2 regions of the Streptomyces sp. NPDC001406 genome follow, and region 1 is predicted to be linked to the other one. Evidence: predicted binding sites of a transcription regulator. Region 1 holds the regulator's gene; the other holds the start of a gene.
The links. The regulator HrcA, encoded in region 1, represses chaperone genes, less so after heat shock. The targets are predictions, from matches to a motif close to TTNGCACTCNGNNNNNCNGAGTGCNAA.

Region 1 (5,677 bases):
AATTACCAAGTTCGGCGACCGTACGCCATTGGAGCCTCTCGGCCTCGAACTGGACACCAGCGAATTCGCCACGTACGAGAACGTCAGGCCCCACCGCTACCCGTGACGAAGTCGATCAGCTCCTCCACCCTCCCCAGCAACTCCGGCTCCAGGTCCTTGTAGGACCGCACCCGCGACAGAATCCCCTGCCAAGCCGCCCCCGTGTTCTCCGGCCAGCCCAGCGCCCGGCACACGCCCGTCTTCCAGTCCTGGCCGTGCGGGATGCGCGGCCAGGCCGCGATGCCCAGGGACGCCGGCTTCACCGCCTCCCAGATGTCGATGTACGGGTGGCCCACCACCAGCGCGTGCTCGCTCGTCACCGACTCCGCGATCCGCCACTCCTTCGTACCCGGCACCAGGTGGTCCACGAGAACGCCCAGCCGCGCGTCCGGGCCCGGGGCGAAGTCCGCCACGATCGACGGCAGGTCGTCCACGCCCTCCAGGTACTCCACGACCACGCCCTCGATGCGCAGGTCGTCGCCCCACACCTTCTCGACCAGCTCCGCGTCGTGCCGGCCCTCGACGTAGATGCGGCCGGCGCGGGCGACACGCGCGCGTGCGCCGGGGACGGCGACCGAGCCGGAAGCGGTACGGGTGGGACGTACCGGCGCCGTCGAACGCCGCACCAGCGTCACCACCCTGCCCTCCAGCAGGAAGCCGCGCGGCTCCAGCGGGAACACCCGGTGCTTGCCGAAGCGGTCCTCCAGCGTCACCGTGCCCGCCTCGCAGCGGATCACCGCGCCGCAGAAGCCGGTGCCGGGCTCCTCCACCACCAGACCGGGGTCCGCCGGGACCTCCGGGACCGGCTTGGGCTTCTTCCAGGGCGGGGTCAGGTCCGGCGAGTACTGGCGCATTCGGATGACGATAGGAGAACCGCCGTACCCCCGCTCACGACACGCCGAAACGCGCCGCCAGCTCGTCGCGCTGCCGTCGGACGAAGCCCGCGTCGACCACCGCTCCGTGGCCGGGGACGTACAGCGCGTCCTCGCCGCCGAGGGCGAGCAGCCGGTCGAGGGCCGCGGGCCACCGCGACGGTACGGCGTCGGGGCCGGCCTGGGGCTCGCCGGACTCCTCGACGAGGTCGCCGCAGAACACCACCTCGGGGTCGCCCGGAACCAGGACCGCCAGGTCATGGGCGGTGTGTCCCGGTCCGACGTTCGCCAGCAGCACCTGGCGGCCCCCGCTCAGGTCCAGCGTCCACTCGCCGGAGACCGGATGACGGGGCAGGACAAGGGCATCGGCCGCTTCCTCCGCCTCCCGGGCGGGCAGCCCGTTGCGGATCGCGTCCCGGCGCAGTTCCTCCCGCTCGTACGCGAACACCGCGTCCGTGCCGACCGCGGCGAACACCTCCGCGCCCGCGAACGCCGCCGCACCGAAGACATGGTCGAAGTGGGGGTGGGTGAGCGCAAGATGGGTCACACGGTGACCGGCGAGCTGCTGCGCCCGCGCGCGCAACCACGCGCCCTCCCCGAGGCTCGACCCGGCGTCCACCACCAGCGCCGTACCCTCACCGAGAACCAGCCCCGCCGTGCAGTCCCAGCCAGGCAGTCGGCACCTGCCCACCCCGGCGGCCACCCGCTCCCACCCCAGCTCTTCCCAAGTCACCGTCATACGGCGACGCTATCCGTGACGGCCACCACGGGCACGAAGGCGCATGACCGGCCTTGCCCGGGGCGTACCCCACCGCCGTACACTGGGCCGGGGAACTCTGGCACTCGGACGAGCAGAGTGCCAGGCAGAGCGTCAAGATCACGACATTTCTGGAGGTGTGCGCGAATGCTGAGCGAACGCAGGCTCCAAGTGCTGCGCGCCATCGTCCAGGACTATGTCGGCACGGAGGAGCCGGTCGGCTCCAAGGCGCTGACCGAGCGGCACAACCTCGGTGTGTCCCCGGCGACCGTCCGCAATGACATGGCGGCCCTGGAGGACGAGGGCTTCATCGCCCAGCCGCACACCAGCGCGGGGCGGATTCCGACGGACAAGGGCTATCGGCTGTTCGTCGACAAACTCGCCGGCGTCAAGCCGATGAGCGCCCCCGAACGGCGGGCGATCCAGAACTTCCTCGACGGCGCCGTCGACCTGGACGACGTCGTGGCACGCACGGTCCGGCTGCTCGCCCAGCTCACCCGGCAGGTCGCCGTCGTGCAGTACCCCTCCCTGACCCGGTCGACCGTGCGGCACGTGGAGCTGCTGTCGCTCGCGCCCGCGCGGGTGATGCTCGTGCTGATCACGGACACCGGCCGGGTCGAGCAGCGGATGGTCGACTGCCCGGCACCCTTCGGGGAATCGTCCCTGGCGGATCTGCGGGCGCGGCTGAACAGCCGGGTCGCGGGCCGTCGTTTCACGGACGTGCCCCAGCTGGTCGAGGACCTGCCGGACGCCTTCGAGGTCGAGGACCGAGGCACGGTCTCGACGGTGCTCTCCACCCTGCTGGAGACGCTCGTCGAGGAGAACGAGGAGCGACTGATGATCGGCGGCACCGCCAATCTGACCCGCTTCGGACATGACTTTCCCCTCACGATCCGGCCCGTCCTGGAGGCACTGGAGGAGCAGGTCGTGCTCCTCAAGCTCCTCGGCGAGGCCAAGGATCCGGGTGTGATCGTGCGCATCGGGCACGAGATCGCCCATGAGGGACTCAACTCCACGTCCGTCGTGTCGGTCGGTTACGGTTCGGGCGGCGAGGCAGTCGCCAAGCTCGGCGTGGTCGGACCGACCCGCATGGATTACCCGGGAACGATGGGAGCGGTACGCGCAGTGGCACGTTACGTCGGACAGATCCTGGCGGAGTCGTAAGTGGCCACGGACTACTACGCCGTTCTCGGCGTGCGTCGCGACGCGTCGCAGGAAGAGATCAAGAAGGCCTTCCGCCGGCTCGCGCGCGAGCTGCACCCGGACGTGAACCCGGATCCGAAGACCCAGGAGCGGTTCAAGGAGATCAACGCCGCTTACGAGGTGCTGTCGGACCCGCAGAAGAAGCAGGTCTACGACCTCGGCGGCGACCCGCTCTCGCAGGCCGGCGGGGCCGGTGCGGGCGGCTTCGGGGCCGGTGGCTTCGGCAACTTCTCCGACATCATGGACGCGTTCTTCGGTACGGCGTCGCAGCGCGGGCCGCGCTCGCGTACCCGCCGGGGCCAGGACGCGATGATCCGTATCGAGGTCGAGCTGGACGAAGCGGCCTTCGGTACGACGAAGGACATCCAGGTCGACACGGCCGTCGTCTGCAACACCTGCAACGGTGAGGGCGCCGCGCCGGGCACCACCGCCCAGACGTGTGACATGTGCCGCGGCCGCGGTGAGGTGTCGCAGGTGACCCGGTCCTTCCTGGGCCAGGTCATGACGTCCCGCCCGTGCCCCCAGTGCCAGGGCTTCGGCACCGTGGTGCCCACCCCGTGCCCGGAGTGCGCCGGCGACGGCCGCGTGCGGTCCCGCCGCACCCTCACGGTCAAGATCCCGGCCGGTGTGGACAACGGCACGCGCATCCAGCTCGCCGGTGAGGGCGAGGTCGGCCCCGGCGGCGGTCCCGCCGGTGACCTGTACGTCGAGATCCACGAGCTGCCGCACGCCATGTTCCAGCGGCGCGGCGACGACCTGCACTGCACGGTGACGCTCCCGATGACGGCGGCGGCGCTCGGCACCAAGGTCCCGCTGGAGACCCTGGACGGCCTCGAAGAGGTCGACATCCGCCCGGGCACCCAGTCCGGCCAGTCGATCCCGCTGCACGGCCGGGGCGTCACGCATCTGCGCGGCGGCGGCCGGGGCGACCTCGTGGTCCACGTCGAGGTCCAGACCCCGAACAAGCTGGACCCCGAGCAGGAGCGCCTGCTGCGCGAGCTGGCCAAGCTGCGCGGCGAGGAACGGCCCCAGGGCCAGTTCCAGCCGGGGCAGCAGGGGCTGTTCTCTCGGCTGAAGGATGCCTTCAACGGTCGCTGACGGGTCGGGCGACGGTCGCCGATCCGGCCGCATGCCAATGGCGTATGCCAAGGGAAGGCCGGATTCGGACTTGATCGGAGGACGTGACAACATGCCGTCATGTCCTCCGCACTGACCGATCTCTTCCCTCATCCGATCGTGCAGGCCCCCATGGCGGGCGGTATCTCCGTCCCGCAGCTCGCGGCAGCCGTGTCCGATGCGGGCGGTCTCGGATTCCTCGCCGCCGGATACAAGACCGCCGACGGCCTGTACCAGGAGATCAAGCAGCTGCGCGGACTCACCAACCGCCCCTTCGGCGTGAACCTCTTCATGCCGCAGCCGGAGTACGCCGACCCGTCGGCCGTGGAGGTCTACGCCCACCAGCTGGCCGGCGAGGCCGCCTGGTACGAGATCGAGCTCGGCGACCCGGACAGCGGCCGCGACGACGGCTACGACGTCAAGCTCGCCGTGCTCCTCGACAACCCGGTGCCGGTGGTCTCCTTCCACTTCGGCGTCCCCACCCGTGAGGTGCTGGAGTCCTTCCGCCGCGCGGGCACCCTCACCCTGGTCACCGCGACCACCGCCGAGGAGGCCCTCGCCGTGCAGCGGGCCGGCGCCGACGCGGTGATCGCGCAGGGCGTGGAGGCCGGCGGACACCAGGGCACCCACCGCGACATCCCGGAGAGCGACTGCGCGGGCATCGGACTGCTCTCCCTCGTCGCGCAGATCCGCGAGACCGTGGACCTCCCGATCGTCGCGGCCGGCGGCATCATGCGCGGCGGTCAGATCGCCGCCGCCCTCGCGGCGGGCGCGAGCGCGGCCCAGCTCGGCACCGCGTTCCTCGCGACCCCCGAGTCCGGTGCGAACGCCCTGCACAAGCGGGCGCTGACCAGCCCGCTCTTCGCCCATACGGAGCTGACCCGCGCGTTCTCCGGCCGACCGGCCCGCGGCCTGGTCAACCGCTTCATGCGCGAGCACGGGCCGTATGCCCCCGCCGCCTACCCGGAGGTCCACCATCTGACCTCGCCGCTGCGCAAGGCGGCCGCCAAGGCCGGTGACGCGCAGGGCATGGCGCTGTGGGCGGGCCAGGGGCACCGGATGGCCCGGGACCTGCCGGCCGGGCAGCTGGTGGAGGCACTGGCGGCCGAACTCGCCGCGGCCGAGACAGCGTTGTCGACCAGGGGTGAGGCGCGATGACGGCACCGGTCTTCGTCGTCGAGCACTTCCGCGCGGGCGGCGGCGGGCAGTACGTCCTCGACGGCCCCGAGGGACGGCACGCGGTCTCCGTGAAGCGGCTCCAGCCCGGCGAGGAGGTCGTCCTCACCGACGGCGCCGGACGCTACGCGGTGTGCGAGGTGGTCGGCACCGAGGGCAAGGACCGGCTGATCGTCCATATGAGCACCGTGGACGAGGAGCCGGCGGACTCGCCCCGGATCACCGTCGTCCAGGCCCTGCCCAAGGGCGACCGTGGTGAGGTCGCCGTCGAGACCATGACCGAGGTCGGCGTCGACGCGATCGTGCCGTGGCAGGCCGCCCGCTGCATCACCCAGTGGAGGGGCGAGCGCGGGCTCAAGGCGCTCGGCAAGTGGCGGGCCACCGCCCGTGAGGCCGGCAAGCAGTCCCGCCGGGTCCGCTTCCCCGAGGTCGCGGACGCGGCGACGACCAAGCAGGTTGCCGCACTTCTCGCCAAAGCCGACTTCGCCGCCGTGCTCCACTCCGACTTCGAGCA
Region 2 (5,677 bases), on a different contig from region 1:
GGGCGTTTACAACCACATACAGCTCATCCAGAGGGGCAGAGGGACACGGCCCGATGAAGCCCCGGCAACCCTCCAGTCGGTTCTCGTTCTCCAGCGAGGCTCCCGGCTAGGGAAGGTGCCAAATCCGTCTCACGGCGAGATGCGTCGTGAGGAAGATGAGGAGAAAGGGCCTCGCCTCCATGGCTGTGCAGACAGTTGCAAGCACCAGCAATCCCACCGTAGACCTCGGCCCGGCCGCTGCCCTGAGCTGTCGCGAGTGCGGTCACCGGGTACCGCTCGGACCGGTGTTCGCCTGCGAGGAGTGTTTCGGCCCGCTTGAGATCGCGTACGACTTCTCGGCGTACGAAACCGAGGAACTCCGCAGGCGCATCGAGGCGGGCCCCGCGAACATCTGGCGCTACGCGCCGCTGCTGCCCGTCCCCGCGGACGTGGCCGACAAGCCGAACCTGAACCCGGGCTGGACCAAGCTCGTCAAGGCCGACAACCTGGCGCGCGAGCTCGGTGTGACCGGCGGGCTCTATGTGAAGGACGACTCCGGCAACCCGACGCACTCCTTCAAGGACCGCGTCGTCGCCCAGGCCCTGGAGGCCGCCCGCGCCTTCGGCTTCACCACCCTGTCCTGCTCCTCCACGGGCAACCTCGCCGGTGCCGTCGGCGCCGCGGCCGCCCGCGCCGGCCTCCGCTCCTGCGTGTTCATCCCGCACGACCTGGAGCAGGGCAAGGTCGTCATGGCCGCGATCTACGGCGGCAACCTCGTCGGCATCGAGGGCAACTACGACGACGTGAACCGCTTCTGCTCCGAGCTGATCGGCGACCCGGCCGGCGAGGGCTGGGGCTTCGTCAACGTCAACCTGCGGCCGTACTACGCGGAGGGCTCCAAGACCCTGGCGTACGAGATCTGCGAGCAGCTCGGCTGGCGGCTGCCCGACCAGATCGTGGTCCCCATCGCCTCCGGCTCCCAGCTCACCAAGGTCGACAAGGGTCTGCAGGAGCTGATCAAGCTCGGGCTGGTCGAGGACCGGCCCTACAAGATCTTCGGCGCCCAGGCCGAGGGCTGCTCGCCGGTGTCCGTGGCCTTCAAGGGCGGGCACGACGTGGTCCGCCCGCAGAAGCCGAACACCATCGCCAAGTCCCTGGCCATCGGCAACCCGGCCGACGGGCCGTACGTCCTCGACATCGCGCGCCGCACCGGCGGCGCGGTGGAGGATGTGACGGACGAGCAGGTCGTGGACGCCATCAAGCTGCTGGCGCGTACCGAGGGCATCTTCGCCGAGACGGCGGGCGGTGTGACGGTGGGCGTGACGCAGAAGCTCATCAAGGACGGCGTCCTCGACCCGGCCAAGACCACCGTCGTCCTCAACACGGGCGACGGCCTGAAGACGTTGGACGCGGTGGCCGGTACGGGGCTCACCGCGACCATTCGTCCCAACCTTGAGTCGTTCCGAGAGGCCGGCCTCGCTTGACCTCCTCCTCGGAGTCCCGAGGAGTCCGGCGGTCGCCCGTCGGGCTTCCTGCTTCACGGCCGACTGCCCCCGGGACGAACCCGAGCCGAGGTCTTACGTCAGCTCCACAGGCCGAAACCGCCGGCCCGGCGGCCGATACGCACGTAGTCACATCGTCACCGGAGGTCTAATCGCATGAGCGTGACCGTTCGCATCCCCACCATCCTGCGCACCTACACGGGCGGCCAGGCCGAGGTCCAGGCCGAGGGCGCGACCCTCGCCGAGGTCATCGAGAGCCTGGAGAAGAACCACACGGGGATCGCCGCCCGTGTCCTGGACGACCAGGGCAAGCTGCGCCGCTTCGTCAATGTGTACGTCAACGACGACGACGTCCGCTTCGAGCAGGGCCTGGAGACGGCGACCCCCGACGGCTCGGGTGTCTCCATCATTCCGGCCGTCGCCGGCGGCTGATCATTACCGTGGGTAACTGCAGTTACCGAGTGTTCATCTGATTGCCTCCTCCGTGAGAGAAGCGGAGGGGGCAATTCAGTGTGATTGAGCGCGGTACAGTTGGGGAACTCGCTCCCGATCTCCGGGTCGGAAGCCCTGGATTCATGCCGTAGGCCCGACAAGAAGTAGCCAAAGTGTGCGGGCTTTCTGCGGCTTTTATACCTTTTGCAGGGCCCGACTTGCCCTGAATTCAGGCGAATTCTCGCCACATTCCGGACCGGTCGCGTCCAGAATTCTCGTCCGATTGACCTGTTGCAGACGGCAGTTGGACAGATACATTCAGCCGCGGTCGACGCGTTCCGGCGCACGCCCCCAAGCCAATGGGGGGTGAGGTCTGACCCGGATCCGCGAGGTGTGGATCTGTGCAAGGGCCAGTAATAGGGGAGTTAGGCATGGCTCAGGGCACCGTCAAGTGGTTCAACGCGGAGAAGGGGTACGGCTTCATCGCGGTCGACGGTGGTGCGGATGTTTTCGTCCACTACAGCGCGATCCAGATGGACGGCTACCGCACCCTGGAAGAGGGACAGCGGGTCGACTTCGAGATCTCGCAGGGCCAGAAGGGCCCGCAGGCGGACATGGTCCGGCTGGCGACCAGCTGAAGCACGCGTCGACTGACACCGACGTTCTGTTCATCTTCGAAGGGCCCGTACCTCCCGGGGTACGGGCCCTTCGGTCTGCCCAGGCGCCATGACTCCGCTGCCCACCTGCGGATCTCCCGAGCCGCTTGCGCCCGCCCGTCGCCCGACCACCACCCCTCAAGGGGCCCGCTACGCGGGCGCTGTCTTGCACTCGGACGGGGCGAGTGCTAATCATTGGCGTTAGCACTCTGAAGGTGAGAGTGACAAAAGAAGGACCGGGTCGGTGAGGCCGCGGAGCGGGTGGGGCAAGGAACCACCGGCCCGTGGGCCGTCCGTCGCGGGCGCGGGCGCGGTCCGAAGGAATCACCCCCAGTCCTGGAGGGACCACTTCACATGGCCAAGATCATCGCGTTCGACGAGGAGGCGCGGCGCGGCCTCGAGCGCGGCATGAACCAGCTCGCGGACGCCGTGAAGGTGACGCTCGGCCCCAAGGGCCGCAACGTCGTCCTCGAGAAGAAGTGGGGCGCCCCCACGATCACCAACGATGGTGTCTCCATCGCCAAGGAGATCGAGCTCGAGGACCCGTTCGAGAAGATCGGCGCCGAGCTGGTCAAGGAAGTCGCCAAGAAGACGGACGACGTCGCCGGTGACGGTACGACCACCGCGACCGTTCTTGCCCAGGCCCTGGTCAAGGAGGGCCTGCGCAACGTAGCCGCCGGCGCCAACCCGATGGCCCTCAAGCGCGGTATCGAGAAGGCCGTCGAGGCCGTCTCCGCCGCCCTGCTGGAGCAGGCCAAGGACGTCGAGACCAAGGAGCAGATCGCCTCCACGGCCTCCATCTCCGCCGCCGACACCCAGATCGGCGAGCTCATCGCCGAGGCCATGGACAAGGTCGGCAAGGAAGGCGTCATCACCGTCGAGGAGTCCCAGACCTTCGGTCTGGAGCTGGAGCTCACCGAGGGTATGCGCTTCGACAAGGGCTACATCTCGGCGTACTTCGCCACCGACATGGAGCGGATGGAGGCGTCGCTCGACGACCCGTACATCCTCATCGCCAACTCCAAGATCGGCTCCGTCAAGGACCTGCTCCCGCTCCTGGAGAAGGTCATGCAGTCGGGCAAGCCGCTGCTGATCATCGCCGAGGACGTCGAGGGCGAGGCCCTGTCGACCCTGGTCGTCAACAAGATCCGTGGCACCTTCAAGTCCGTCGCCGTCAAGGCCCCGGGCTTCGGTGACCGCCGCAAGGCCATGCTCGGCGACATCGCCATCCTCACGGGCGGCGAGGTCATCTCCGAGGAGGTCGGCCTCAAGCTGGAGAACGCGACCCTGGACCTCCTGGGCCGCGCCCGCAAGGTCGTCATCACCAAGGACGAGACCACCATCGTCGACGGTGCCGGCTCCTCCGACCAGGTCAACGGCCGGGTCAACCAGATCCGCGCCGAGATCGAGAACAGCGACTCCGACTACGACCGCGAGAAGCTGCAGGAGCGCCTGGCGAAGCTCGCCGGCGGTGTCGCGGTCATCAAGGCCGGTGCCGCCACCGAGGTGGAGCTCAAGGAGCGCAAGCACCGCATCGAGGACGCCGTCCGCAACGCCAAGGCGGCCGTCGAGGAGGGCATCGTCGCCGGTGGTGGCGTGGCCCTGCTCCAGGCCTCCCAGGTGTTCGAGAAGCTGGAGCTGCAGGGTGACGAGGCGACCGGCGCCCAGGCCGTGAAGCTCGCGCTCGAGGCTCCGCTGAAGCAGATCGCCGTCAACGCCGGCCTCGAGGGCGGTGTCGTGGTGGAGAAGGTGCGCAACCTGACCCCGGGCCACGGCCTGAACGCCGCGACCGGCGAGTACGTCGACCTGGTCAAGGAAGGCATCATCGACCCGGCGAAGGTGACCCGTTCCGCGCTGCAGAACGCCGCCTCCATCGCCGCGCTGTTCCTCACCACCGAGGCCGTCATCGCCGACAAGCCGGAGAAGGCCGCCGCGGCCGCTCCGGGCGGCATGCCGGGCGGTGACATGGACTTCTGATCGACCGGTTCCGGTTGATCGCCTGTCCTACGGACCGAGGGCGGCACTTCCAGCTTCTGGCTGGGGGTGCCGCCCTCGGGCGTTTTCAGCCGGCGTAGTCCTTGAGGTCCTCGGTGTCGAGGGTGACGTCGACCGGGGAGGGGAGTGCGACGGTGGCGCCCCAGGGGTGGGCCGGGGACTGTTGACAGCGGATGCCCCCGTGACGCTGGTCTGGCAACGGCTTGACCTCCAGCTTTCCGTCGATGAGTGCGAGCTTGCCGCCCTCTGGAGCCCTGCGGGCAAGCGCCTCGAAGTCCTCGACGGCACTGCGGGCGCTGGGCGGTACTGGGGGTCATGGCGTCGCCTCCTTCCCTCGATCGTGCCCCGGGGTGGTGTCACGTCGGACCGTAGGAGTGGTCATGCGGGTCCCTTTGCGTCGTCGAACGGACATGGCCGCCCGGATCTCGCCCGCGCGGGCATGGACTGCGGGAGCGGGCAGGGGCGTACGGGGGTGCGCGGGACGCGTTCGCCTCGGCAGCGTCCGCACACGCCCCCCGGCAGTGCTTCCGGGTGCCCCGGCACTCCGCACTTCGCGCACTCCAGGACTCGGCGGGGTGGGCGGGGTGGCCGGGGGGCCGGTTCCGGTGGGAGCTTGTCGATCAGGCGGCGGCGGACCAGGGCGACCGGGTGGTGGACCGGGGTGGGCAGGCCCTCGGTCAGGGCGCGGAGTACGGCCTCGTCGGCGGCCCCGCGCGCGAACCACTCCGTCAGGAGCGGGGCGAGCGCGGTGCAGTCGGCGGCGGAGAGGGACAGGACCGGGGCCGTACGCCCCAGGGCGGCGAGGAGGATGTGGGCGCGGGAGCGGGTGGGGCGGGCGCGTTCGTCCGGTGGCTGCTCCGGTTCCGGTACGTCGCCGCGCGTGAAGGCCGCCCACCAGGCGTCGTCGCGTGCGGTACGGGTCCACCACGATCGGGTGATCCAACGCGAGCTGCCCGGTCCGCCTCCAACTGCTCCCTTCCTCGCCTCAAATGCCCTGCAGCATGGAGGCGGTTGAGGGCCGTACGTAGGGCGCACTGGCCGTACGGGAGCGTCTTGGCCAGCGTTTTGACTGAGATGTCGGCGCCGTCAGGTAGGCGATCGAGGTGCACGGCG

Region 2: the regulator HrcA is predicted to act here: its motif matches at 2,735-2,761, upstream of groL (chaperonin GroEL).

What each region holds. Positions count from the first base shown of each region.
Region 1 is NZ_JBIAWG010000001.1:551,809-557,485, forward strand. It holds gene ACFY1J_RS02410 (Uma2 family endonuclease) at 1-106, shown strand, start outside; gene ACFY1J_RS02415 (DUF3097 domain-containing protein) at 84-893, opposite strand; gene ACFY1J_RS02420 (MBL fold metallo-hydrolase) at 928-1,650, opposite strand; gene hrcA (heat-inducible transcriptional repressor HrcA) at 1,816-2,832, shown strand; gene dnaJ (molecular chaperone DnaJ) at 2,833-3,969, shown strand; gene ACFY1J_RS02435 (nitronate monooxygenase) at 4,069-5,145, shown strand; gene ACFY1J_RS02440 (16S rRNA (uracil(1498)-N(3))-methyltransferase) at 5,142-5,677, shown strand, end outside.
Region 2 is NZ_JBIAWG010000023.1:144,583-150,259, forward strand. It holds SAM riboswitch class I at 21-162, shown strand; gene thrC (threonine synthase) at 180-1,463, shown strand; gene ACFY1J_RS40760 (MoaD/ThiS family protein) at 1,638-1,913, shown strand; gene ACFY1J_RS40765 (cold-shock protein) at 2,345-2,551, shown strand; gene groL (chaperonin GroEL) at 2,924-4,546, shown strand; gene ACFY1J_RS40775 (hypothetical protein) at 4,632-4,763, opposite strand.